DNA from 4 places in the Micrococcoides hystricis genome. Region 1 is predicted to be linked to each of the others. Evidence: riboswitches for the same ligand, from Rfam matches in the RefSeq annotation. Region 1 holds a riboswitch; each other region holds the start of a gene.

What was found. Region 1 has a riboswitch for S-adenosylmethionine ahead of ACFFFR_RS07855 (OsmC family protein). Riboswitches for the same ligand answer to the same signal wherever they lie in the genome.
Region 2: it holds a riboswitch for S-adenosylmethionine, as region 1 does, so the genes downstream of both, ACFFFR_RS07200 (acyl-CoA dehydrogenase family protein) here and ACFFFR_RS07855 (OsmC family protein) in region 1, are expected to answer to the same signal.
Region 3: it holds a riboswitch for S-adenosylmethionine, as region 1 does, so the genes downstream of both, ACFFFR_RS10390 (acyl-CoA dehydrogenase family protein) here and ACFFFR_RS07855 (OsmC family protein) in region 1, are expected to answer to the same signal.
Region 4: it holds a riboswitch for S-adenosylmethionine, as region 1 does, so the genes downstream of both, ACFFFR_RS06820 (O-acetylhomoserine aminocarboxypropyltransferase/cysteine synthase family protein) here and ACFFFR_RS07855 (OsmC family protein) in region 1, are expected to answer to the same signal.

Annotation. Positions count from the first base shown of each region.
Region 1 covers NZ_JBHLUB010000029.1:199,967-205,842, reverse strand. The annotation lists gene ACFFFR_RS07870 (NAD-dependent epimerase/dehydratase family protein) at 1-644, shown strand, start outside; gene ACFFFR_RS07865 (NAD(P)-dependent alcohol dehydrogenase) at 754-1,872, shown strand; gene ACFFFR_RS07860 (NADPH-dependent FMN reductase) at 1,906-2,499, opposite strand; SAM riboswitch class IV at 2,635-2,775, shown strand; gene ACFFFR_RS07855 (OsmC family protein) at 2,818-3,387, shown strand; gene ACFFFR_RS07850 (hypothetical protein) at 3,524-3,784, shown strand; gene ACFFFR_RS07845 (CarD family transcriptional regulator) at 3,880-4,407, opposite strand; gene ACFFFR_RS07840 (hypothetical protein) at 4,638-5,165, shown strand; gene ACFFFR_RS07835 (HNH endonuclease) at 5,377-5,876, shown strand, end outside.
Region 2 covers NZ_JBHLUB010000029.1:58,420-64,295, reverse strand. The annotation lists gene ACFFFR_RS07215 (HAD-IC family P-type ATPase) at 1-1,119, shown strand, start outside; gene ACFFFR_RS07210 (hypothetical protein) at 1,214-1,576, shown strand; gene ACFFFR_RS07205 (acyl-CoA dehydrogenase family protein) at 1,662-2,957, opposite strand; gene ACFFFR_RS07200 (acyl-CoA dehydrogenase family protein) at 2,985-4,208, opposite strand; SAM riboswitch class I at 4,279-4,376, opposite strand; gene ACFFFR_RS07195 (LLM class flavin-dependent oxidoreductase) at 4,423-5,826, opposite strand.
Region 3 covers NZ_JBHLUB010000032.1:17,924-23,799, forward strand. The annotation lists gene ACFFFR_RS10380 (GcvT family protein) at 1-1,849, opposite strand, end outside; gene ACFFFR_RS10385 (bifunctional 3-phenylpropionate/cinnamic acid dioxygenase ferredoxin subunit) at 1,858-2,208, opposite strand; SAM riboswitch class IV at 2,435-2,550, shown strand; gene ACFFFR_RS10390 (acyl-CoA dehydrogenase family protein) at 2,695-3,948, shown strand; gene ACFFFR_RS10395 (acyl-CoA dehydrogenase family protein) at 3,945-5,183, shown strand; gene ACFFFR_RS10400 (histidine phosphatase family protein) at 5,199-5,801, opposite strand; gene ACFFFR_RS10405 (PEP/pyruvate-binding domain-containing protein) at 5,864-5,876, opposite strand, start outside.
Region 4 covers NZ_JBHLUB010000028.1:111,213-117,088, forward strand. The annotation lists gene panD (aspartate 1-decarboxylase) at 1-162, shown strand, start outside; gene ACFFFR_RS06805 (CPBP family intramembrane glutamic endopeptidase) at 202-1,014, shown strand; gene ACFFFR_RS06810 (HNH endonuclease signature motif containing protein) at 1,187-2,899, shown strand; gene ACFFFR_RS06815 (VOC family protein) at 3,005-3,649, opposite strand; SAM riboswitch class IV at 3,773-3,906, shown strand; gene ACFFFR_RS06820 (O-acetylhomoserine aminocarboxypropyltransferase/cysteine synthase family protein) at 4,036-5,352, shown strand; gene metX (homoserine O-acetyltransferase MetX) at 5,406-5,876, shown strand, end outside.

The sequences.
Region 1 (5,876 bases):
ACTCCATCATCGGCGAGGGTGCCGGCCCAGCTGACCCGGCGGCGGCTCGCGGGCATTACGCCCGCACCAAGGCCGCCGGAGAACTCATTGCCCTCGGTGCGGACAGCCCGCACTTCCGGGTCCTGGCCCTGCGTCCCCATCTCATGTGGGGCCCGGGCGACACCCAGCTGACCCAGCGCATCGTCGACCGCTCCCGCCAGGGGCGGATGCCCGTGCTCGGTCCGGGTGCGGCTCTGGTGGACACCCTCTACACCAGCAACGCTGTCGACGCCGTGCTCGCGGCCATTCACGCCGTCGATCACACGCACGGCGAAGCCCTCGTCGTCACCAACGCAGAGCCCCGCCCCATCGGGGAATTGATCCGCGGACTGGCCCGCGCCGGTGGCTCCCCGGAGCCGCGATTGCACCTGCCGGCCGGGTTGGCGAAAGTCGCCGGCGCCGTCATCGAGCGCATCTGGGAACTGCCCGTTGCCGGTGGAAAAGACCGTGACGATGAGCCGCCGCTGACCAAGTTCCTAGCCGAACAACTCTCCACGGCCCACTGGTTTGATCAGCGCCGTACCCAACAGGTGCTTCGCTGGCGTCCTGCCGTCTCCATCGACGAAGGCCTCGCGCTGCTCACCGAGTACTACCGTATGCGCTGATCCCTATACATCCTGACGGCACCGGTGTTAGGTTCGAGGCAGGGGCTTCAGTGCCCCCACAGTTTCGAGCAACACGACCCAGCGAATCCTCGGGATCAGGAGTGCCGCCATGAAGATTGATGCCTACATTGTTGAAGAAACCAACGCCCCGTTCAGCCGTGACACGGTAGAGCTCGCAGACCCGGTCCCCGGTGAGGTGCTCGTGCGCAACCTTGCAGTGGGCGTCTGCCACACAGACATGAACACTCAAGCGGGGAACATGCCTTACGAGCTTCCCGGGATTTTAGGGCACGAGGGTGCCGGCGTCATCGAGGCCGTCGGGGATGGGGTCACCGATTTTGCGATCGGAGACCGGGTCGTCTTGGGCTGGCCCTACTGCGGGGCCTGCCGCAACTGCATCGCCGGTGAACACCGCTACTGCCTCCACATCGGGGAAGCCCTTGTCGGGGGTCACCGGCTGCGCGAGCCGGGTGCCGGCACCTCCGGGTACAGCCGGGATGACGGTAAGCCCATCAACGGTCACTTCTTCGGCCAGTCCTCTTTCGCCACCCACTCGCTGGTCCATGCCAGCTCCCTGGTCAAGGTAGATTCCGAGGTCGACCTTGCACTGGCCGCACCGCTGGGCTGCGGCATCACCACCGGGGCCGGTGCCGTCTTCAACTCGGTCCGCCCAGAACCCGGGGCTGCCATCGTCGTCATCGGGGCCGGCGCCGTCGGGCTCGGTGCCATCATGGCTGCCGTGAACACCCCAGCAACGACCATCATCGCGGCGGACCTGTCCGATGACCGGCTTCGGCTCGCCCACGAACTCGGCGCCACCCACATCATCAACTCGGGCAACACCAACCTGGTGGAAGAAATCCTGAAGATCTGCCCCAACGGGGCCGACGCCGTGCTGGACTGCACCGGGGTGATCGGCGTCATCGAGCAGGCGGCCGAGGCCGTGGCGATGCTCGGCAGCCTCGTACTTATCGGGGGTGCCCCTGCCGAAGCCAGCTTCCGGCTCGATCACTTCCGAACCCTCTGGGGCCAACGGGTCATCGGGGTCCTGGGCGGCGGCAGTACCTCCACCCAGTTGATCCCGACGATTCTAGAACTGCACCGCCAGGGCCGCTTCCCGCTGGAGAAGCTCGTCAAGACCTACGCCTTTGACGACTTAGAGCAGGCCATCGCGGACACGAGCGCAGGCACCACAGTTAAAGCTGTGCTGGAGCTCGATCAGGGTTAAAGCCCCAGCACAGCCAGTCAAGGGGAAGAACGCCTACTGATCGGCTTCTTCGGCCAACCGTTTGCGGCGGGCCATCAGGTCCACCGTCAACGAGGCCATGTGATTGAGCAACGCGTCGGCGGAATCATTCATAATGTCTGTCGGATTCAGCTTGCCGTCTTCGATGTGCTGGGCCACCATCGGCACGGTGACAAAGTCCGGCATGGTCACCATCTGCAGTGCGCTGGCCACCGGCTTCAGTGCTTGAGCTGCACGCAGGCCACCGGAGACGCCACCGTAGTTGACCATTCCGAAAGCCTTGTTCGCCCACTCGTTGAACAGGTAGTCCAACGAGTTCTTCACCGGAGCCGTAAACGTGAAGTTGTACTCGGGCATCACATACACGATGGCGTCCGAAGCCTCGATCGTTTTAGACCAAGCCTTGGTGTGCTCGTGCTGGTAATCCTGCAGGCGTGGGTGATTCGGCTCATCCATCATCGGCAGGTCTAGCTCACGCAGGTCGGTGACTTGAACATCGAACTGACCATCCTGGCGGGCCCTGTCGATAAACCACTGGGCAACAGCACCGCATACTCGGTTTGGTCGGGTGCTGCCAATAATGATCTGTAGAACTGGTTTCTCGGCCACAGCTATCAACTCCCAAAGATTGTTGCCATATCAACAATACGGGCATTTCGGGTTCTTTTTCTAGCCAACCCGATATGTCCTTAGATGACGCCCAAATTGAAGTGCCCGCACAGATCCAGCACAGTGGAGAGCAAGAATCACGAGTTCCAACCTCAAGAAGTGACGCTTATGCGGCACGAATGGCCCTGGCCGGTTGGACGGCAACCCCCTTGCCATAGTGGGGTGCCCCAGGTGACGATTCGACGCCCGCCACAAGGCGGGACGTAAGTATGGCGCCGCGCTCACGGCCAGCGCCACGACGCATTAAGGAAGCATCGAATGTCCGTCAACACTCTCCTCGCCACCGAGAACCTCAACGAAGTTCGCAGCCAACGCCTCAACGACGTTGGCCAGCAGTGGTCCGGCAAGCTCGAGAGCAATCCAGAGCACGCCAACCTCACATTCGCCATCAACGCCAAGTCTGTGGGCGCCATCGCCACGGATATCCGTGCCGGTAAGCACTCGTTCCTGATCGACGAACCGGCCGGTTTGGCCGGCGATGACGCCGGGGCCGCCCCGGTCGAATACGCGCTCGGCGCCCTAGCTGCCTGCCAGCAGATTGTGTACCGGCTCTACGCTCACCAGCTGGGCATCCAAGTCGATGACATTCAGATTCAGGCCGAGGGCGATCTGAACGTGAAAGGACTGTTCGGGCTCGATGAGCAGGTCCGCCCCGGGTTCAGCGATGTCCGCTTGGTCGTCAATATCACCGGCCCAGAGTCAGCCGAACGCTACCGTGAACTCCAAGAAACCGTCGACGCGCACTGCCCGCTATTGGATGTCTTCGCCAACCCGACTCCGGTCAGCATCAGCCAGCGCATCAACGGCGCTGAGGCATCGGACGACTAAGCACAACTCCTAGAACCTAGGCATTGCACCTTCAGAGTCCGCGTTCCGCCCGGGCCAGCCACTACAGCTGGTTCGGGCGGAGCCGTTTCTGGGGTGCGGCCCGCTCGCCTCTGGCCGGCACGATAAACTGAGAACCATGCTGGACCGACTTCGCGACATCCCCGAGACCGTTTGGGTCAACTTCGCGCTGGCCGCCATCTTCCTAGGCGCCGCTCTTGCCCTCTTGGGCTACATCGCGCCCTGGTCCGAATGCCCCGAGAAAGAGGCCGGTGGACGCTGCCCACTTGGCGGCAGGGAAATCGCCGGCATCGTGGCCGGCATCGTCGTGATGCTGGGCGGTCTCACCGGCACCGGCTACCTGTTTGGTTGGCACCAGCGTCTGTTCCGCCGCGGCTAGCGCACACCGGTAGCATCTAGGCAACAAAACGCCCGGGCCAACCATTGCTGGTCAGTCCCGGGCGAATCAAAAATCTTGGCGGAAGTTCTCCGCTACTACTTCGCGGCTTCCGTATCAGCCTTCGCGGCAGCCTTCTGTGCTGACTGGGTCAAAATTTCGTCAACCCGTGCTTCGGCCTGTTCTTCAGTCACGTCCTTGGCCAGAGCCAATTCGGAAGTCATGATCTGGCGAGCCTTGGCCAGCATCCGCTTCTCACCGGCGGAGAGGCCGCGGTCATTTTCACGGTGCCATAGATCGCGAACAACTTCGGCAACCTTGATGACATCACCGGAGGCGAGCTTCTCCAGATTGGCCTTGTAACGACGGGACCAGTTGGTCTGTTCTTCAACGAAGTCTGCACGTAGCACGTCCAAAACTTCTTCCAGACCTTCAGCGTCCACCACATCGCGAACACCGACGAGGTCGACATTCTCTGCAGGGACTTCGATGGTCAGATCACCTTGTGCAACTTTGAGCTTGAGATACATTTTCTCTTCGCCCTTGATCACGCGAGTCTTAATCTCTTCGATCCGTGCAGCGCCGTGGTGAGGGTAAACTACCGTCTCGCCAACCTCAAAAACCATATGTTTATATCTCCCTTTTCCGGCTTCGAGTTTATCACAAATCACAAGCAACACGGGCTTTGTAGGCTGACAGCGTAGCCATCTCGATGATAATAACGCGCCCAATATGTTCCGCACTCTTCTCCGCTACCCCACAGCCACGGCGAGTCACCGGCTATGACCTGCACGCCGTGATGCGCTAATCTTCTTGTTAACACTTGCGCTTTGTTTCTACTCGAGGAGTTTCCATCGTGAAGTTTGTCCCGGCACGTGGCAAGCGGGCCTTCGCATCCGCCGCCGCTCTGGCTGTCCTGCTCGGCACCACCAGCTGTGCTGCAATCAACGAGCAAGCCACCACCAAGGAGTACTCCCCCTCCGACGGCGTCGTCGCCGACATCGGAGATGCCAAGCTGCGCAACATCGCCTTTATCGCCGATGATAAAGACGCCGAAGCCCGCGTCATTGGTGTTGTCGGCAACGAAACCAGCCAGCAGCTGTCCGTGACCTTGAAGGTTGACTCCGGTGAAGTTTCCGCCCAGGTCCCTGCCAACCAGGCCACCAACCTTGAAGACGAAGAACTGACCGTTCCGTCCTCCGGCGAGCCAGGCTCCCTGATTCCAGTGAAAGTGACCGTCAACGGCACCACCGAGGACCTGAACGTCCCAGTCCTGTCTTCGGCCCTCGAAGAGTACGCGGATCTGGTTCCGGGCGAGCGCCCAACCGACATCGTGGATCACTTGGAGCACGATCACGCCCCAAGCAACCCACCAACGAACTAAAAGAGTTCTCACCACTTGCTTTGAGCGGGTGGGGTCGGGCCCAACAACGTAGGCTCAACCCCACCCGCTTTTTGCTGCCACCAAACGGTCCTCCACAGCCGGGCACGCCGAACCCTTCTTCCAGTGCACCCCTTTCCGTCCCTAGCCCCTAAGGGTCTTGGGCCCGCTACAGTGCTGCCACCAGCTCGAACTGCAGCGGAAAGGAGAGATCGTGACGCAACGAGTGCTAGAACCAACCCGTGGCACCCACGCTCCCCTAGACCTGCAAGCCTGCATCGCAGCAATCCACGACGCCAATGATGCTCCCGCCGCCGAAGCGCCGTGGTTCCTCGACGCCGAACAACAGCTGCAGAGTTATTTGTTCGCTCACCAACTGCAGCGCATCTATCGCAAGAGCGCGACACTAGCCGAGGCCGAGGGCCACCGCCTAGATCGCACAGTTCTCACTCAGGTCGCGTTGGAAAAGGACCGGGGAAAGCTGCGCCGGAAAATTGAAGCTGCCATGCTGCAGCACGGTACCCTGCGTAGAGCTGTAGTCCGGCAGCTCATTCAGCTCAGCGTTATCCTCCACCAGCACGCCCCTTCCCTACTGCTTCAGTTAGAGGCCGGGGCCATCACCGTTTCCACGGCACAGTTCCTCGGCGGACAACTACTGTCAATCCCGCTGCCCGAACGGACCCAGAAAGCCGACGGCACCCCATGGCAGCCGAG
Region 2 (5,876 bases), 140 kb from region 1:
ACGTTCACTGAAAACGTGCGCTCGGACGCAGCGGAAACACTCAAGTTCTTCACGCAGCAAGGCGTGGATCTAAAAGTCATATCCGGGGACAACCCGCTCACCGTAGCTGCGGTGGCGCGGGAGGTCGGATTCCAGAACGCCGAAACCGGGTTCGACGGCCGCGACCTGCCCACCGACAAGGAAGAGCTGGCCGAGGTCATGGAGGCCTACTCTGTTTTCGGCCGGGTCTCCCCCGACCAAAAGAAGGCCATGGTCGAGGCGTTGCAGTCGCGTAAGCACGTTGTTGCCATGACCGGTGACGGTGTCAATGACGCCATGGCGCTCAAGACCGCAGACGTTGGCATTGCCATGGGGGATGCAGCTCCGGCCACCAAGGCGGTTTCGCGTATGGTGCTGCTGGATAACAAGTTCTCCCGGTTGCCCCACGTGCTTTCTGAAGGCCGCCAAGTCATTGCGAACACGGAACGGCTGTCGAATCTCTTCCTCACCAAGACAACCTTCGCGACATTCTTTGCGTTGGCGTTCGGCGCCTTGCTCTGGACGTTCCCGTTCCTGCCCCGGCAGTACTCCACGATCGATTTCCTGATTTTGGGTGCACCGGCATTCTTCCTGGCCATGCTCACCAACCCACGGCGCTACGTACCTGGCTTCTTGGGACGAGCATTGCGGTTTGCGATCCCGTCAGCCTTCGTCGTGGCCAGTGCCGTTGTTTTGGTCAACACATACGCCTACAAGCTCAAGGACTCGTTGACTCCTACCCACGGCGACTACTCCTTGGAGCAGGTCCAGACGGCTTCGGCGGTGACTGTGGTGTTGCTGGGCCTGTGGCTGCTGAATGTGGCATCCCGGCCGCTGAATGCCAAGAAGATCATCCTGATCGTCTCGCTGTACGTCTTGCTGGTCCTGGTGCTGACGGTTCCCATTTCGCTGTTCTTCCACCAGTTCCAGCTCCCCGATGCACCATTGTGGTGGGCCGTGGGCATCGTCTCCACTGTGGGGATGGCCGCCATCGAAGGTATTCACCGGTGGCACCGGAAGAAGTATCCGTTGGCCCCCTTGGACCCGATCGTTCTCGACATCGAAGAAGCAGAAGAAACGCCAACAGCGAAAGCTGGGTAACTAAGACTTCGATTCTTGGCTCGAACCAGATAAATTAAAGATGACAAGCGCGCTTAGCACTTTAATGGTGATGAGCTCAGGCTAGGAGGAAAATATGAAAATCGGTCGACTACTCACCCTCGGACTTGGTGTAGGAATTGGCTTTGTCCTCGGTTCCCGTTCCGGTCGTGACAGCTACGAACGTATGAAAGACGAAGCTCGTCGCATCTGGGAGGACCCTAAAGTTCAGTCCACCATTCACGATGTCACTGACAACGTTCGCGAGCACGCTCCAGAGGCTGTGAACAAGGTTGTCGACACCGTCACCGACCTCACTGGTCGTGACGGCAATGACAAGGACAACGCTACCCCTAATCACAAGCCTGACGTGGTTTCTGATCCAGAGCTCGGCGGCAGCGAAGCTGCTTCGGACTGGGCTTCCGAAGGCGGAGCCCCAAGCCCTCGCCGTAGCAACTAAAACATCCCGCTCTACCTAGAGCAAGCAAAAGTGGGCCTGTGCCGGTTTTCCGGTACAGGCCCACTGCTGTGCTGAGGTAAAGGTTCTAGTTCTCTAGAGCCGCTGCACCTTCCTGCTGGAGTCGCTCCGAAACACCGATGCTCCACAACGGGTCAGCCGTGCGCTGATTGACCGCAAAATCACCCAGGATCCTTGCCTTGTAAACCTGAGGATTATGCGAGGCAATCGTGCGCGCATTACGCCAATACCGATCGAGCCCGGTCACCTTGCGGACGGCAGATGCCCCAAGGGCATCAAACAGCGCAGTACCGTTCGCCAAGGAGAGCTCATTGACCACCAGCTGGGCGGCAGCGGTTGCCCGCTCCACCGCAGCAAAGGCAGCTTGCTGTTCAGCCACCGATCCGGTGGCGCTGCGTGCCGCAGCATCTAGCTCAGCGGAGGTTGACAGCACAACCGCCTTCGCCGCTGCCGCACGTGCATGCAACTGCCCAACGACCGCCAACAGTTGTGGGTCTTCACCGGCACGCGGAGCATTCCCGTGAGAATAGGTCCGTGTCCGTTCAGCCAACAACCGTGCCGCGTGAGCGGCGGCGGCCTGCGCCGTACCAGCTTGTGCAATGTTCAGCACATGCTGGTACAACGCTGTCTGATAACCAAACCGTTCAATGGCAGGACGTACCTGCGAGGTTGGGGCAACCGCTTGCTCTAACTCCGCAGCGCCGGTACCACTTTGCTGTTGACCAAAGCCATCCCAGTCATCATGCACCCGGACCCCGTCTTGAGCCTTCGGGACCAGTACCGTCACCTCCTGCCCGGTTTCGTTGATCGCTGTGACGTCCAACAGATCCGCAAAGATGCTGCCGGTTGTGTAAATTTTCTGCCCCGTCACACGGACAGAATCCTTATCCACCTGTTTGACCTGTGTCTGACTACCCGTCAGGTTTCCGACTCCAGGTTCCGTCCACGCGTTGCCCACTAGCTGTCCTTGGGCGAACCACCGGAGCCGTTCTTGGTAGGTGTGGGCTTTGAATGACCGCTCGGTGGAGACATGTCCGCCTTGCGACTGTTCGTCACCAGCTTGCTCCGCCCGGTGCCGATCCTTTTCGTAGTGGAAGCGCGCGTCTTCAACTACTGCCAGGTGTCCTCGGAAGATTTGTGGGATGGCGCTGTCGGCTGCGGCCAGCTCAATCAGCAGTTCGGTCGTTTGGTACCAGTCCAGTTCCAGACCGCCAAAATCTCGGGGAACACGCAAGGCCGTGAAACCGTGGCGGCACAACTCTTTGACCTGTTCTACCGGGAGCTCGTGGTCGTTTTCTCGCTGCTGGGTACCGAGCTCAATCCGGCTAAACAGTTCCCGCAGTAGAGGTAGTTTTTCGCTCATGATCATCAATCCTTCGGGTGCCGCAGCTTAGGTGTAGAGGCTGATGGGCTGGTATTCGCCGAGCAGGAAGTGGGCGCCCACTTCGATCTTCTTGTAATCAACCGGGTCATGCAGCGAGTGCGTGCGCACGTTCCGCCAGTACAGGTCGAGCCCAGTTTCTGGCTTGGCTGAGGAGGAACCGGTGAACTCGAAGACACGGTTGGTCACATCGGTCGCCACGTCAGAGGAAACCACCTTGGCTTGGGCAATCTGAACCTCTAACTCGCTGCGTGCCTCTAGCGTCAGTGCCCGTCCAGTCGCCAGCGTGGCGTCAAGAATTCCGTTCACTTTCTCGGTCAGGGCGGCTACCGCGACCGTCCGGGCGTGGAGCTCTCCCACTAAGCGTTGGAAGATGTGGTCTTGGTTGTAGCGTTCTGCCTTCGCCAAGAACCAGGCGTTCTGCCGCTGGTTGATCAATGTCTTGCCTTTTTCCAGCGCCCCTTCGGCGATTCCAAGGTAGAAGTTCACGAAAGCCAGTTGGATCAGTGGCGCGATCAGAGCCTGCCACGCGGTCCCCTTGTCTAGACCGACTAGAGCGTCGGCACCAAGTTCAACATCCTCGAAGGTCACTGAGCCTGAAGACGAGAGCCGCTGGCCCAATGCGTTCCAGTCCCCGTGGTGTTTGACACCGGCTTGTTCTCGACCGACCAAAGCTGCCTGGCCGATTCCGGTGTTCGGTCCGTCAGCAAGTACACCTAAGACAAAGATGTATTCTCCAACTCCAGCCCCGGTAGCAAAACGCTTAGTCCCGTTGAGCAGTAAATTCTCGCCGACCTGACGCAGGTTCAGATGAGGATCAGTCGGATTGACGGCATCGCCGACAAGAGCCTGTTCATCTGCAATCTTGCGCCACAGGCGTGCGGTTGTCTCTTCGTCTCCGAAGACACCGATTCCGGCGACGTTCACGCTGTGGTAGGCGAACAATTGGGCGATCGAGCCGTCTACTTTGGCCAGCTCCCGCACAATCTCGAAGACGGTGGAGAAGGCTGCGCCGCCGCCACCAAATTCACTCGGGATGATGGCCGTGATCAGGTCGTGCTTGCGCAGGATCTCAACTTCGGCAAATGGTTCTTGGTTGGCAGCGTCCCGAGCGAGTACGTCTTGTGCTAGTTCTGCGGCGGCTGCTTGGGCCTTCGGCACCCAGTACTCAAGTTCACCTTCAGCCGCGGGTTTCCAATAAGCGGTGGTCTGCGTGGTTAGTGTGCTTGTCATTGTTCTTCTCCTTGTGGTCGGGTAAGCGGAAGCGCCCACCCACCTCACAGAAGAAGAGGTGGGAAGGAAACTTCCATCGATCCTGGCAGGAGCACCTTGTCCCCGCTGTGGTGGAGCCGGTTGCTGCAGCGTCATTGAGCCAGATCTCTCAGCTGCTCTAGATGGTCGATTTCTTTCGTATTGAGTTCTCTATATTTAGTTTTGTGTACTGGATTTAGGACACGAGGCTGCGGGCGAGGCTGTAACAAGCCGCGGGGTGGGTGTCCTTAACCTTGTCACCTTCACCGAAGAGCTTGTTACGCAAAGAGCCGTCCGTATATTCGGTCTTGTACGCTCCGCGTGCCTGCAACTCAGGAACCACGTATTCAACGATGTCTTCGAAGGTTCCCGGGGTGATGGCGTAGGCCAGGTTGAAGCCGTCAACATCGGTTTCGCGCTGCCAGCGGATGAGCTCTTCGGCGACGGTGGCGCCAGAACCAACGAGAGTCGGTCCGAAGCCGCCTACCCCAACCCATTCACTGAGCTTGCGCACTGTCCACGGTTCGTTGTCAGCGGTTCCAGTCTGAAGACTGGTGACCAGAGATTGGATGGCATTGGATTCGACATCACCGATTGGATCATCCAAGTCGTACTTGGACAGATCGACTCCCATCCAACCGGAGAGAAGCACTAGCGCGCCCTTGGGGTCGGCGGACTTGACGTATTCTTCGTACTTGGCTTGAGCTTCCTCATCGGTCGCGCCGGTGATGATGGTCTGCATGGTGAAGATCCGGATATCGTACGGATCGCGACCTGCAGCGACCGCATTCTCACGGATAGAGGCGACCGTCGATTTCAAAGTCTCGATGGTGTTGTTGTTTACGAAAACGGCTTCGGCGTGTTTACCTGCGAACGCTTTACCTCGCGGCGACGCTCCAGCTTGGAAAATAACAGGGGTACGCTGTACTGACGGCTCGGTGATAGCAATGCCCGGAACTTTGAAGTATTTGCCTTCATGCTTGATCGGATGCACCTTGGTCGGATCAGTGAACACACCGGTCTGTTTGTTGTACTGAACAGCGTCGTCTTCCCAGGAGCCTTCCAACAGCTTGTAAATGACTTCTAGGTACTCGTCCGCGTGATCGTAACGCTCATCGTGTGCCATCTGATCGTCATTGCCCATGTTCTGGGCTGCCGACGGCAGGTATCCGGTCACGACGTTCCAACCAACACGCCCGTTGGTCAGGTGATCGAGAGTAGCGAGGCGACGAGCGAAAGGGTACGGATGCTCGTAGGCGGTACCGGCTGTGACACCGAAACCAAGATGCTCGGTCACGGCAGCCATAGCGGAAATTAGCAGGGCTGGATCATTGACCGGCACCTGAGCCCCGGTCAGCAGAGGCGCCTCGTTGGACCCGCCGTAGACATCGTAGGTGCCAAGTACATCTGCAATGAACACACCGTCAAATAGGCCCTTTTCGAGGGTTTTAGCTAGGTGCGTCCAGTACCCGATCGTGTTATAGTCACGAGCTTTATCCTCTGGGTGGCGCCACAAACCTGGGGACTGGTGAGCAACACAGTTCATGTCGAAGGCGTTGAAAAGGATCTGACGGGACGCTTGCTGTGCGTTGGTGCTCATAAAGCTCCTTCTTCTCTCTCGCCGAAGGAACCTTGCCAAACACGACGTGG
Region 3 (5,876 bases), on a different contig from region 1:
CGATGCAGCAGCGCTGGTCCGTGACATCGGTGACGGTGATCTCGGCGTCGGGGTTGGCAGCGTTGAAGGCCAATGCGCGCTCGGTCAGGTAGGCGGTGTCGATCCCGGTGTTGGCGCCGATCTGGAAGTGCTCTTCACCCCAGCGGGTGACGGTGATGTCCGAGCGGATGCGGCCGGCGTCGTTCAGCAGCAGGGTGTAGGTGACGGAGCTGAACTTGCGTTCGCCGGGTTTGTCGATGATCGAGGTGGTCAGCGACTCCAGCAGCGCCAGGCTGCCCGGTCCGGTGACTTCCAGGTGCTTCAGCGGGGTCATGTCATACATGGCCACGTTGGTGCGGGTAGCGTAGGCCTCCGCGGCGCTGATGGGGCTGGAATGCTGGGCCGCCCAGCTGTCCCGGGCCGGCGGCAGCCAGTCGGCGGGCAGCTGCTGCAGCAGGTGCTCGTTGGCCTGATACCAGTGCGGCCGCTCCCAGCCGTGGGCCTCCAAGAAGTAGGCTCCGAGCTGCTGCTGGCGGTCGAAGAAGGGTGAGGTGCGCAGGTTCCGCGGGGAGGTGCGCGGCTCCAAGGGGTGCTTGATGTCGTAGACCTCGATGAAGGATTGCGCGGCGGTTTCCGCCACGTAGTCCTCGGTGAGTTGGACCTGTTCGAAGCGGTTGATGTCCAGCTCCCGCAGATCCACGTGGCTGTACCCGTCGACGAGGAGTTCGGCCAGCGATTTGGCCACGCCGGCGGAGTGGGTGACCCAGACGGCCTCGGCGAGGTAGCAGCCCTTTAGCTGCGGGGCTTCACCGACCAGTGAGCCGCCGTCGGGGGTGAAGGAGAAGATACCGTTGAACCCGGTGGCTAGCTCCGCGGTACGCAGGGCGGGCAGCAGTTTTTGGCTCTGGGCCCATTGTGGGGCGAAGTCCGCCGGGGTGAAGGCGAGCATGGAGGGCATGTTCTCTGCGGTGACCTCGCCGTCGGGCAGTTCCGTCAGGGCGGTCGGCATGGGCCGGTGGGCGTAGGAGCCGATCCCGATGGCGTCCCCGTGCTGGCGGTAGTACAGATCCGCGTCTTGGTGGCGAATCAGCGGCAGGGTGGCGTTATTGCCGCTGCCGATGAGGTTGGCCGGCAGGGCGCTGGCGAGCTCGGTCAGCTGGGGGACAGCGGTGGTGGTGGCGTATTGGTGGGCCATCGGCACCAGCGGGATGGGCATGCCGATCATTTCTCCGAGTTCCGGGCCCCAGAAGCCGCCGCAGCAGACCACGATGTCCGCCGGGATGCGGTGCTCGCCGGCGCGGACCGCGCTGACCCGGCCGCCGCGCTCCTCGATGGCGGTGACGCGAGTGTGGGGTAGGAAGGTGGCGCCGGCATCGGTGGCGCGTTCGATGAGCAGCTCCACCGCGAGCAGGGCGGAGGCCAGGCCGTCGGAGGGCACGTGTAGGGCGCCGAGCAGCTCCGGGCCGTCCCCGTCGCCGGCCAGCAACGGGTTGAGGGTGCGGGCTTGGTCCGCGTCGATGACCTGGGCGTCGACCCCGGCCAGTGCGGCGAAGTTGGCCCGGCGGTGCAGCTCCGCCAGGCGTTCGGGTGTGGTGGCGATTTCCAGGCCGCCGACCGGGTTGAAGGCGCTGACGCCGTTGCGCGTCAGCGAGGCGAGCTTTTCTGCGGTGTAGCTGGCCAGCCGCGTCATGGTGCGGGACGGGTTGGCTTGGAAGACCAGCCCGGGTGCGTGCGAGGTGGAGCCGCCGGTCAGTGGGATGGGGCCTTGGTCGAGAACGGTGATGTTGGTCCAGCCGCGGGCGCAGAGCTCTTCGGCTAGGTTGGCGCCGACGATTCCGGCGCCAATGATGACCACGCGTGGTGTATGCATGGGGTTCCTTAGGCTTGGCCGGCGAGCGTGACGCCCGGTGGCAGGTTGGGTTCTTGGGCTGATTCGTGGACGTAGATGTCCCCGTCGATCACTTCCACGTGGTGGGTGCGCACCGGAAGTTTGGCCGGTGGGGAGTGGACGTCCCCGGTGCGCAGGTCGAAGACGGTGGCGTGCAGCGGACATTCGACGGTGCAGTCCTCCAGCCAGCCCTCGGACAGCGAGGCGTCCTGGTGGGTGCAGGTGTCATCGATGGAGTAGAGCTCGCCGTCGTCGGTGTGAAAGACGGCGATCGGTGGGCTGGTCGGGATTCGGACGGCCTCGCCGCGGGCGAGATCCTTCAGCGGGCAAACCTTGTGCATGGCACGCTCCTAACAGAATGAGGAGGAGATAAGAAGTTGTGATTAGTGCAACTCATTGCGCTATACCCAATTGTGTTCTGTGTCACAGTTTGCTGTCAATGATTTTCTTGGCGCGAGTTTTGCGGCTTGATTCTGCGGCTCTGGATGGGGCGAGCAGCGCCCAGATGAACGTTTGTGACGGGGCCGGTTCTCGGTGCGACGGTCCGAGGTCTTAGGGTGGGGGCAGAATCATGAGTTCCAACGCGAAGCTCTGGCTGGTTGGACGGCAACCCTCTGCACGTAGTGGGGTGCCCCAGATGAGGATTCGGTCTGCGGTTTGTTCGCCGTGGACAAGTACTGCCCCGTGGAAAGGGTGACACTTCCCCAACCCCTCATTTTTCAGCTCCTGTGAGCTTGCCATCCCTCATCGCCCTGCCCGAGTGCGCCTGCGCGCCGCCGGCCGGCAACACTAGAACACTTTTTGACGACTCCTCGAAGGACTTTTCCATGACCGCAACCTTGGACACTGCCACGTCGGCGACATCTGCGCAGCAATCCCAACGACCATCACTGAACGAGCTGCGTGAACGCTTCCGCCCGGTCTTTGACGCCATCGCCCACGGCGCATTGGAGCGCGAGCTGAACCGCGAACTGCCCTACGAACAGGTGCAACTGCTGGTGGACTCCGGCTTCACGGCCCTACAGGCCCCGGTGGCCTACGGCGGAGCGGACATCGCGGTGGCGGATCTGTACGAGTTGCTGATCGAGCTGGCGGTGGCCGATTCCAACCTGCCGCAGATCCTGCACGCGCACTTCGCGTTCACCGAGATCCACCGCTTCAGCCCGCAGCCCATCAGCGACTGGTGGCTGCGTCAGGTGGGTGCCGGGAAGGTGATCTCCAACGGCATGGTGGCCCTCGGCGGGCCCGGTGAAGTGGAGCAGACCGAGGACGGCGAGGTGTATTCGGGCACCAAGACCTACTCCACAGGGGCGCTGTTCGCGGACGAGATCTTCATCGTCGTCGGCACCAAGGAATCCGGCATGCCACTGATGTATGTGGTCCCCGCCGAGGGCGCCGGGGTGAACCGGGTGGATGACTGGGATGGGATTGGCCAACGACTGACCGCCAGCGGGACCACGGTGTACGAACGGGTGGCGCTGGATCCGGAGAAGGTGCTGGACATCGAGTCCCCTGCGGGCCTGCTGGTGGCACCGGCGGTGCTGTTCATTCACGCGGCCGCCCAGGCTGGGATTGCCGAGGCCGCGGTGCGGGATGCGGCGTGGTTCGTCCGGCAACGCAAGCGCACCTACGGGCACGCGGCGGCGGAGTATCCGAAGGACGATCCGCAGGTGCAGGAGGTGGTGGGGCGGGCTGCCTCCCACGCCTATGCGGCGAAGCAGTTGGTCCGGCAGGGCGCTGCCGATCTGCAAGGTTACCTGGCCCGGGCCGGCCGGCTCAGCGACACCACGAGCCCGGAGTATCAGCAGCTGTTCACCGAGGCGGTCACGGATGTGAACAGTGCCGCGGCGGCCGTGTCCGAGCACGCGCTGGCGGCCACCAACCTGCTGTTCGAGGTGGGTGGGGCCTCCGTGCTGCAGCGGGAACGGGGCTTTGACCGGCATTGGCGCAACGCCCGGGTGCTGGCCTCGCACAATCCGGCGCACTACAAGCTGCGGGTGGTGGGCGAGTACCTGATCAACGGGACGACGCCGTCGCCAGATTCCTTCGTCCGCCCGGTGAAGCCGGAGGAGACCAAGTGAGCCAGCTTGCCGAACACCTTGCGGAACAAAGAGTGGATGAACCGGTTTCCGCCGCGTGGGAGCGGCTGCAACCGGTGTTCGACGGGATTGCCGAGAAGGCGGCTCAGCGCGAGCGGGCGCGGGCGTTGGATCACGACGCGGTTGAGACGTTGGTGGCGGCCGGCTACACGAGCCTGCGGGTACCCACCGAGTACGGCGGCGCCGGGCTGAGCCTGAGTGAGTTCTATCCGTTCGTGGTGGAGCTGGGTGCCGCCGATTCCAATCTGGTGCAGGCGCTGCGGGCCCATCAGTTGCACGTGGAGATGGTGCTCGCCAACCCGGATCAGGAGTACCGAGACAGGTGGTTCCGCCGGATTGCGGCCGGGGAGGTGGTCGGGAACGCGGTGACCGAGGTCAACGGGGTGCTGGGCGAGCACACCACGACGGTGACGGTGCAGCCCGATGGCAGCTGGCTGCTCAATGGCCGGAAATACTACTCGACGGGCAGCCTGTACGCAGACTGGATTCTGGTGACCGCCGAGGTCGACGGCTCGGTACGCGGTCTGGCCGTACGGGCGGATGCGCCGGGTGTGCGGCAGGTGGATGACTGGGACGGTTTCGGCCAGCGGCTCTCCGCATCCGGCACCACGGTGTTCGAGAATGTTGTGGTGGACCCGGCGGAAGTCTCCCGGCCGGGCGAGGGCCTGAGCGATCATGATGCGCCGAATAGCTTGCAGGCGCTGGCGCAGACCGTGCACCTGGCGGCGTTGGCCGGGCTGGTCACCGGCGCCGAGCGGGAATTCGTGCGGTATGTGCGGCAGCGCCGTCGGACGTTCTCCCACGCAGCCGCGCAGGTACCGTCCCGGGATCCGCAGGTGCTGCAGGTGTTGGGTGAGGTCTCTGCGGCCGCCTACGGGGCCCGCGCCGTGTTCGAGTCGCTGATCCGGCAATTCGAACGGGTGCAGGCCCGCGAAATTACCGGGGAGGTTACGGCCGCGGAGTTGGCGGCGCTGGATGTGGCGACATATCAGGCGCAGCAGGTGATCTCTCAGCAGAGCCTGTGGGCGATCAACCACGCGTTCAGCGTTGGTGGGGCCACAGCTGTCACTGAGCCGCTGGGGCTGGACCGGTACTGGCGCAACGCCCGCGTGCTGGCTCAGCACAACCCGGTGATTTACCGGAACCGGATCATCGGGGACTTCTTGGTCAATGGGACCGCGCCCGGCCCGCAGTACGGGGTGGGCAACATTAGCTGATTCCGACGGCAGAAGTCAGGGCCGTAGAGATTCGGGGAAGCCAGTCCATTGCAGGTCGCGGCATAGATGGCTCATGTCGTTGAAGAGGGTGATTGTTGGAGGCAGCGCTGGTCGATTCTCGATCACGGTTAGAGCAGCGTTGGCGCTGTTGAGTCCGAGCCATCGTACTGCCGGGGCATCCAAGGCGTGTCGGACAAGCCAGGCGATGGGGTATGAGTGGGTAATCAGTACCTCGTGAACATCGTCAACCCCGTCAACGGGAATGGCGAATCTTGCAGTCAGGTTTTGAGCGATTTCATGCCCGACCTCAGCCTCTTGGGCATCGAAGCCATCAAAGAATGGTGCCCAAGACGGTGGTGTCTCTTCCGGCGTGGGTACGTAAGGGATGTGGTCGATCAACTCCGGTGCTTCCTTGACGGAGGTTGTGCCTGTGAGAAAAATGCTGAGCTGTCGGGCAGTGTCAGCAGCTCTGGGCAAAGGGGAGTGCCAGACGGTGTCGATCGGGAGATGGGCTAAACGCTGACCCAGTAGATGGGCCTGTTGTCGTCCAGTCGCGGTGAGGTTGCCGAATACGTCGGCATCGCCGTGGCGTGCGATGTAGAGATATCTGATTGCCATAAGTGAGCTCAGGAACATCGCCAAGCGGTTCCCGCTCTCCTTTCTGGTGGGTGAGGTTAGCGCTACAGGATGGTG
Region 4 (5,876 bases), on a different contig from region 1:
GTCGATGAGAACAACAAGATCATTACCATCGGGGAAGACCCAGCCGAGGCCATCGGACCGAACCAGCAGACCCCTCCACACGCACTCTCCTCCGAATCCGTGCGCGACGAGGAAGCCGAGGAGAAACTCCTGCCCGCTGGACACCCGGAGCCCGTCGCGTAACCTCGCGGCCGCCAACCCATCCCTGAAGCTCCCACGCGAGTGACACCAACCCCAGCAGCGACACGTCCTACCCGGCGCTACCTGTACTGGGAGTTGGTGATCGTCCTTGCCCTCTCACTGGGCAAATCCGGCATCTATGCCATCGTCAACCTCGCCGAACGGTACTGGCGAGACATCGCGGGTCAAACCGTCACCCTCAACAAGGCGCAAGCCGATACCCAAGTCTTTGACCTGATCTATCAACTGCTGGGGATCTTCTTTGCACTCGTCCCGGTCGCCCTTGTGATCTACCTGTTCGCTAGGGAGGGACGCTCCCTGCTGCGCGAATCCGGTGTCTTCGGACCGCGCCGGGCCGTCCTCCTCGACTGGCTCCACGGCCTAGCCATCTTCCTCATCATCGGGTTCGGCACCCTCGGGGTCTACCACCTCTCCCGAGCGCTCAACCTCTCACCTCCGGTCGAATACGCAGCCGGCACCCTCTACCCGCACGAAGTCCTCGTGCTCATTCTCCGCGCATTCGAGAACGGGATCCTCGAAGAACTCATCGTCATCGCCTACCTCTTCCTACGCGCCAAAGACCTCGGCCTCATCCCAGCTCTGCCAACCAAACTGACCGCCCTGACCACCCCCACCATCTGGGTGCTCATCGCCACCAGCCTCATTCGCGCCAGCTACCACCTCTACCAAGGCATCGGAGCCGGCATCGGCAACTTCCTCATGGGCCTGCTCTTCGGTGCCTACTTCCTGCGCCGCGGACGGGTGGCACCGCTCATCATCGCCCACATCATCATCGACCTCGTCGGCTTCCTCGGCTTCCGTTTCTTCGGCCCGTTCCTCGGCCTCGGCACCTAACCCAAGGCCCGGCTGAACCCGGCGCAAGCGCCAGCCCACACGCTCTGCTCCACAGCCCGCTGACCGGTACGTACTATCCTCAAGCGCCCGAGGACGATCTCTGCCAGTTGCCCTAGCTCGTCATACCGTGGTTTCACGTTCGCACCACCAAGCACACGTTAGGGAGGAACTCGTGGGCGCCACCAGCATCGCAGCCGAAGCCACCGTCACCACCGAACTCTCCCTGCCAGAGCTGGCGAATGCAATCGAAGAGACTGAAAAACTGGCTCGTCGGTGCGCCGCCGAAAGCTACGCCCACGGTTTCCGCTTCCTCCTGACTACGATGCGGCAAGAACGCCCAACCTTCAGTCCGGAAGAGCTCACCCCACATTTTCTGCAACACGTCGATAAGGGCAAACTACTGCGCAAGGCCGCACCCAGCTTCGCCCAGCTCAAAGGCATCACTGACCGCAAAGCCGCACACTTTCTCCACCTTGCGGTCAACCTCATCCAGCACGCACCCGAACTCATCAACAAACTAGCCGCCGGGCAGATCCCAGCCGAACACGTCCGGGTAGCGGGCGAAAAGCTCAAGTCCGTCACCCCGCCCAACCCGAGTCGTGACGCCGACGGCCACCCCTGGGATCCAGAAGCCTACCCGCAAGCCGTCCTGGACACCGACAACGCCAAGGACCTGCTCGGCGCTAGACTCACCGAGCTGGCGGCACCGGGCATCCCCGAACAGGACTTCACCACCGAAGCCGCACGCCTCCGGGAAACGCATCACCCGCACAACCCAACCGCTCGGCATGCCACCGCGTTGAAGCGCCGCTACCTGCGCATCGGACCAGCGAGGGATGGGATGAGTAAGCTCGAGGCACTCATCAGCTCCGACGACGCTGACCAACTCGTGCAACGGCTACGGCATCGAGCAAAAACCGCCAGTCGGCAACAGGGCGAAACCCGGACGATCCGCCAACTCGAAGTCGATCTTCTCCTCGAAGCTGTCCAGAATACCGCTGAGCAGAACACCCCGAGCGCAGGCCATGACGAGCCCCCAACGCATAAGGACACAGCCGATTCAGTCATTCGCGTTGCTGAAGTGCAGTCTCCGCAGCCGTTACTGCCCGGCCTCGACACCGGCCCCCAAAGTCCCACCTTGAAGCCGCAAAACAGCAATGTTTGCAGCTGCCAGCAAGCCGGGGGACACGACCGTCCTCAATCCGGACGCAACGTGATGGTCTACCTAAACTACTCTTTCGAAGCGTGGATCCTCTCCGGCGGAACGATCGCCGACGGCCAGCTTGAATTCATGAAGAGCTACGATCCGCACCTATGGGAACAAGCCCAACGCAACCGCCAATACCACCTGAGAGCGCCTGCTTCTCGGAGCGGTTCGCACCCACCGGGCGTCAACGAATCCGGAGCCCGCGCAACCAACATCGGCACCGGCCAACAGCTCAGCCCCGAACTCAGCGCCGCCCTGTTACCGCAGGCAGCCATGATGCAGGCAATCATCACCCACCCGGCTACCGGTTACCCCATCGGCTTGGGCAAACGTGCCCGCCACCCGAATAGACGCGTCAAAGACTTATTGCTCTACCGTGACCGACATTGTCGGTTCCCCGGCTGCCACGTTCCCGGCACCGACTGCGAGGTCGACCACGTCCACGATTGGGTGCTGAGTAACACCTCAGAACTTTACGGCCTGGCATTGCTCTGCAAACAGCATCACGGCGGCAAAACGGCGCGTTGGTGGCAGGTCGAACCCAAACCAGAGTTAGGCGACGGGGTTCTAGAATTCACCTTCAACACCGGCAAGAAAATTCTCACCCATCCGCAGCAGCCACTAGACCCACGGGCGTGGGCAGACATCAGACAACAACTGGAGACCCCGCCCTTCTAAGGCCGCCGTACACACCACTTAAAGATGGAAGCCGCGAACCACCGTCCTTGGTCGTTCGCGGCTTCCGCGCAGCAACCGCCTATATCAGCGTTTCTGCAGGATCGTTTAGAGGGTGATCTCACCCAGCGGGGTATTGAAGGTCACGGACATCAGACCCGGGTGACCGGATGGGTTGACGTACTCCACCTCGAGGTCTTCAACCTTCTCATCGTCATGCAGGCCCAGCCACTCGCGGACGCGCGGACGGGAGCCGGCAATGACAATCTTGCGGATCTCGGCCTGTGGCTCGGAAGCGCGAGACGGGTGGAGTTCTTCCATCCCATCGTCCCACTGCAGCATGTACGGCACCTGCGGGTCGGCGATGAGGCCGCGGATACCGATCTGACGCCAAGTGAGTTCCTGACCATCGGGGAATTTTCGGTTACCCGGAACGGCATTGCGCTCCAAGCGTTCTTCAAAGGGGGCTAGATCGTCCACAGCGACGGCCCATCCCAGCCAGCCGCCACCCATTTCTGAGCGGGCGCGCACGGCCTGACCAAATGGAGCTTCCAGAGCTGCCGGGTGCTCAAGCACCTCGACGACTTCGAGGTACTGCGTCTTCGCCATCGGGAAAATGGCGTTACGGGTACCAAAGCGGGGGTGAATACCGCCCTTGACTCGGTCGATCCCCAGTGCTTCCGAAATTCGGGCAACCGTAGCATCGAGACCGTCAGGGCCACAAGCGTACGAAACGTGATCCAAGCGCATCATGTTCCTATGGTGTCACTCATCACACCGCGTTTCAGCTTAGGTAAGCCTAACATTACGTTTTTAGCGTCTCTCACCCGCGCCAACTTGCACAAGGGGAGTGCTCTATCTGAGAATGGAAACCAAGGTCATGAGTACCAGCGTCAAACCCCGGTTTGCTGGTCGGCAACCCTCACGCTCGCGGTGGGGTGCCCCGGGTGAAGACCTGGCAGATTCAATACACAGTGCTACACCGTTGTCAGAACCTGCAAGCGCGGGCCTTATAGATGGGGCCCTTTGGAATGCGCTATTGAGAACGCTAACCATACCGAGTTCAGGTGCGGGCCACCGGGATTTCTCCCACAGGTCCACACACTGGGGCGGTGCTTTCCGAAAGGGAGAAAATACACATGTCCGAACAGAAGTTTGAGACCCTCCAGATTCACGCTGGCATGGCCCCGGACCCAACCTACGGTGCCCGGACCCTGCCGATCTACCAGTCCAACGCTTTTGTCTTCCCTTCGGCCGATGTCGCCGCCAACCGCTTCGCGCTCTCCGAATTGGGGCAGATTTACACCCGCATCACCAACCCCACCAACGATGCGGTGGAGAACAAGATCGCCGCGCTTGAAGGCGGTGTTGGTGCGTTGCTGCTGGCTTCCGGCCAGTCCGCCACCACCCTGGCCATCCTGAACGTGGCCGGTGCCGGCGACCATATCGTTGCCGCCGCCTCCCTGTACGGTGGCACCCAAAACCTGTTCAAGCACACCCTGAAGAAGATCGGTATCGAAACCACCTTCATTCAGGACCCGGACAACTTGGATGAGTGGCGCTCAGCCATCCAGGACAACACCAAGGCTTTCTTCGGTGAATTCGTCGCCAACCCACGTTCGGATGTCTTGGACATCTCCGGGGTTGCCGGGGTAGCCCACGACTACGGTGTGCCGTTGATCGTGGACAACACGTTGACCACCCCCTACTTGGGCCGGCCCATCGAGCACGGTGCCGACATCGTCACCCACTCGGCCACCAAGTTCCTGGGCGGACACGCCACCGCAATGGGCGGTGTGATCGTCGACTCCGGTAACTTCGACTACGCCCAGTATCCGGAGCGTTTCCCCGGCTTCAATGAGCCCGATGAGTCCTACAACGGTCTGGTCTACGCCCGCGACCTCGGCGTTGGATCCGCCTTCGGAGCCAACCTGTCCTACATCTTGAAGGCACGGGTCCAGCTGCTGCGTGACTTGGGCCCGTCCATCTCCCCGCACAACGCTTTCGAAATCAACCTGGGTCTGGAAACGCTGTCCCTGCGGATGGAACGCCACGTGGAGAACGCCGCCAAGGTTGCGGCCTGGTTGGATGAGCGCGAAGACGCGAACAACATCGCCTTCGCCGGCCTGCCATCCTCGCCGTGGTACGAACGCGGTAAGCAACTGCTACCAAAGGGCGTCGGCTCCATCATTTCCTTCGAGCTCGATGGCGGCCGTGAAGCCGGTATCCGCTTCGTGGATGCGTTGAAGCTGCACTCCAATGTGGCCAATGTTGGGGATGTCCGTTCGCTGGTCATTCACCCGGCTTCCACCACGCACTCTCAGCTCACTGATCCCGAACAGCTCGCCGCCGGGGTCAACCCGTCGCTGGTGCGCCTGTCGGTCGGGCTAGAACACATTGATGACATCATTGCTGACTTGGAGCTGGGCTTCGCCGCTGCGGCGGACGGCGCCTAACCCCATCCACACGGCAGCTGAGAACGCCGAGGGAAGAAAGCTAAGGCCACCCCATGACTCTGTCGGTTGAAGATACCCGGATGATCTACCAAGACGGTCCGCAAAAGAAGGCCCGGATCGGTACCTTTGACTTCGAAACCGGTGCCCGTCTGAAGAACGTAGAAATTGCGTTCGAGACGTGGGGCACCTTGAACGAAGCCGGTACCAACGCCGTGCTGATTGTCCATGCCCTCACCGGGGACACCCACGTCACCGCGTCTCCTGAGAACCCGGCACCGGGTTGGTGGGAACAGCTCGTCGGCCCGGGCAAGCCCATCGACACTAACCACTGGTTTGTCGTCGCGCCGAACATCCTAGGCGGCTGCTACGGCTCCACCGGCCCGGCATCGCTGGATGAATACGGGCTGCCGTACGGCTCCCGATTCCCGTTCGTGACGATCCGGGATTCGGTGCGTGCGGAGGCCGCCATGGCGGATCTGCTGGGGATCAAATCGTTCAAGGCTGTCATTGGGGGCTCACTCGGG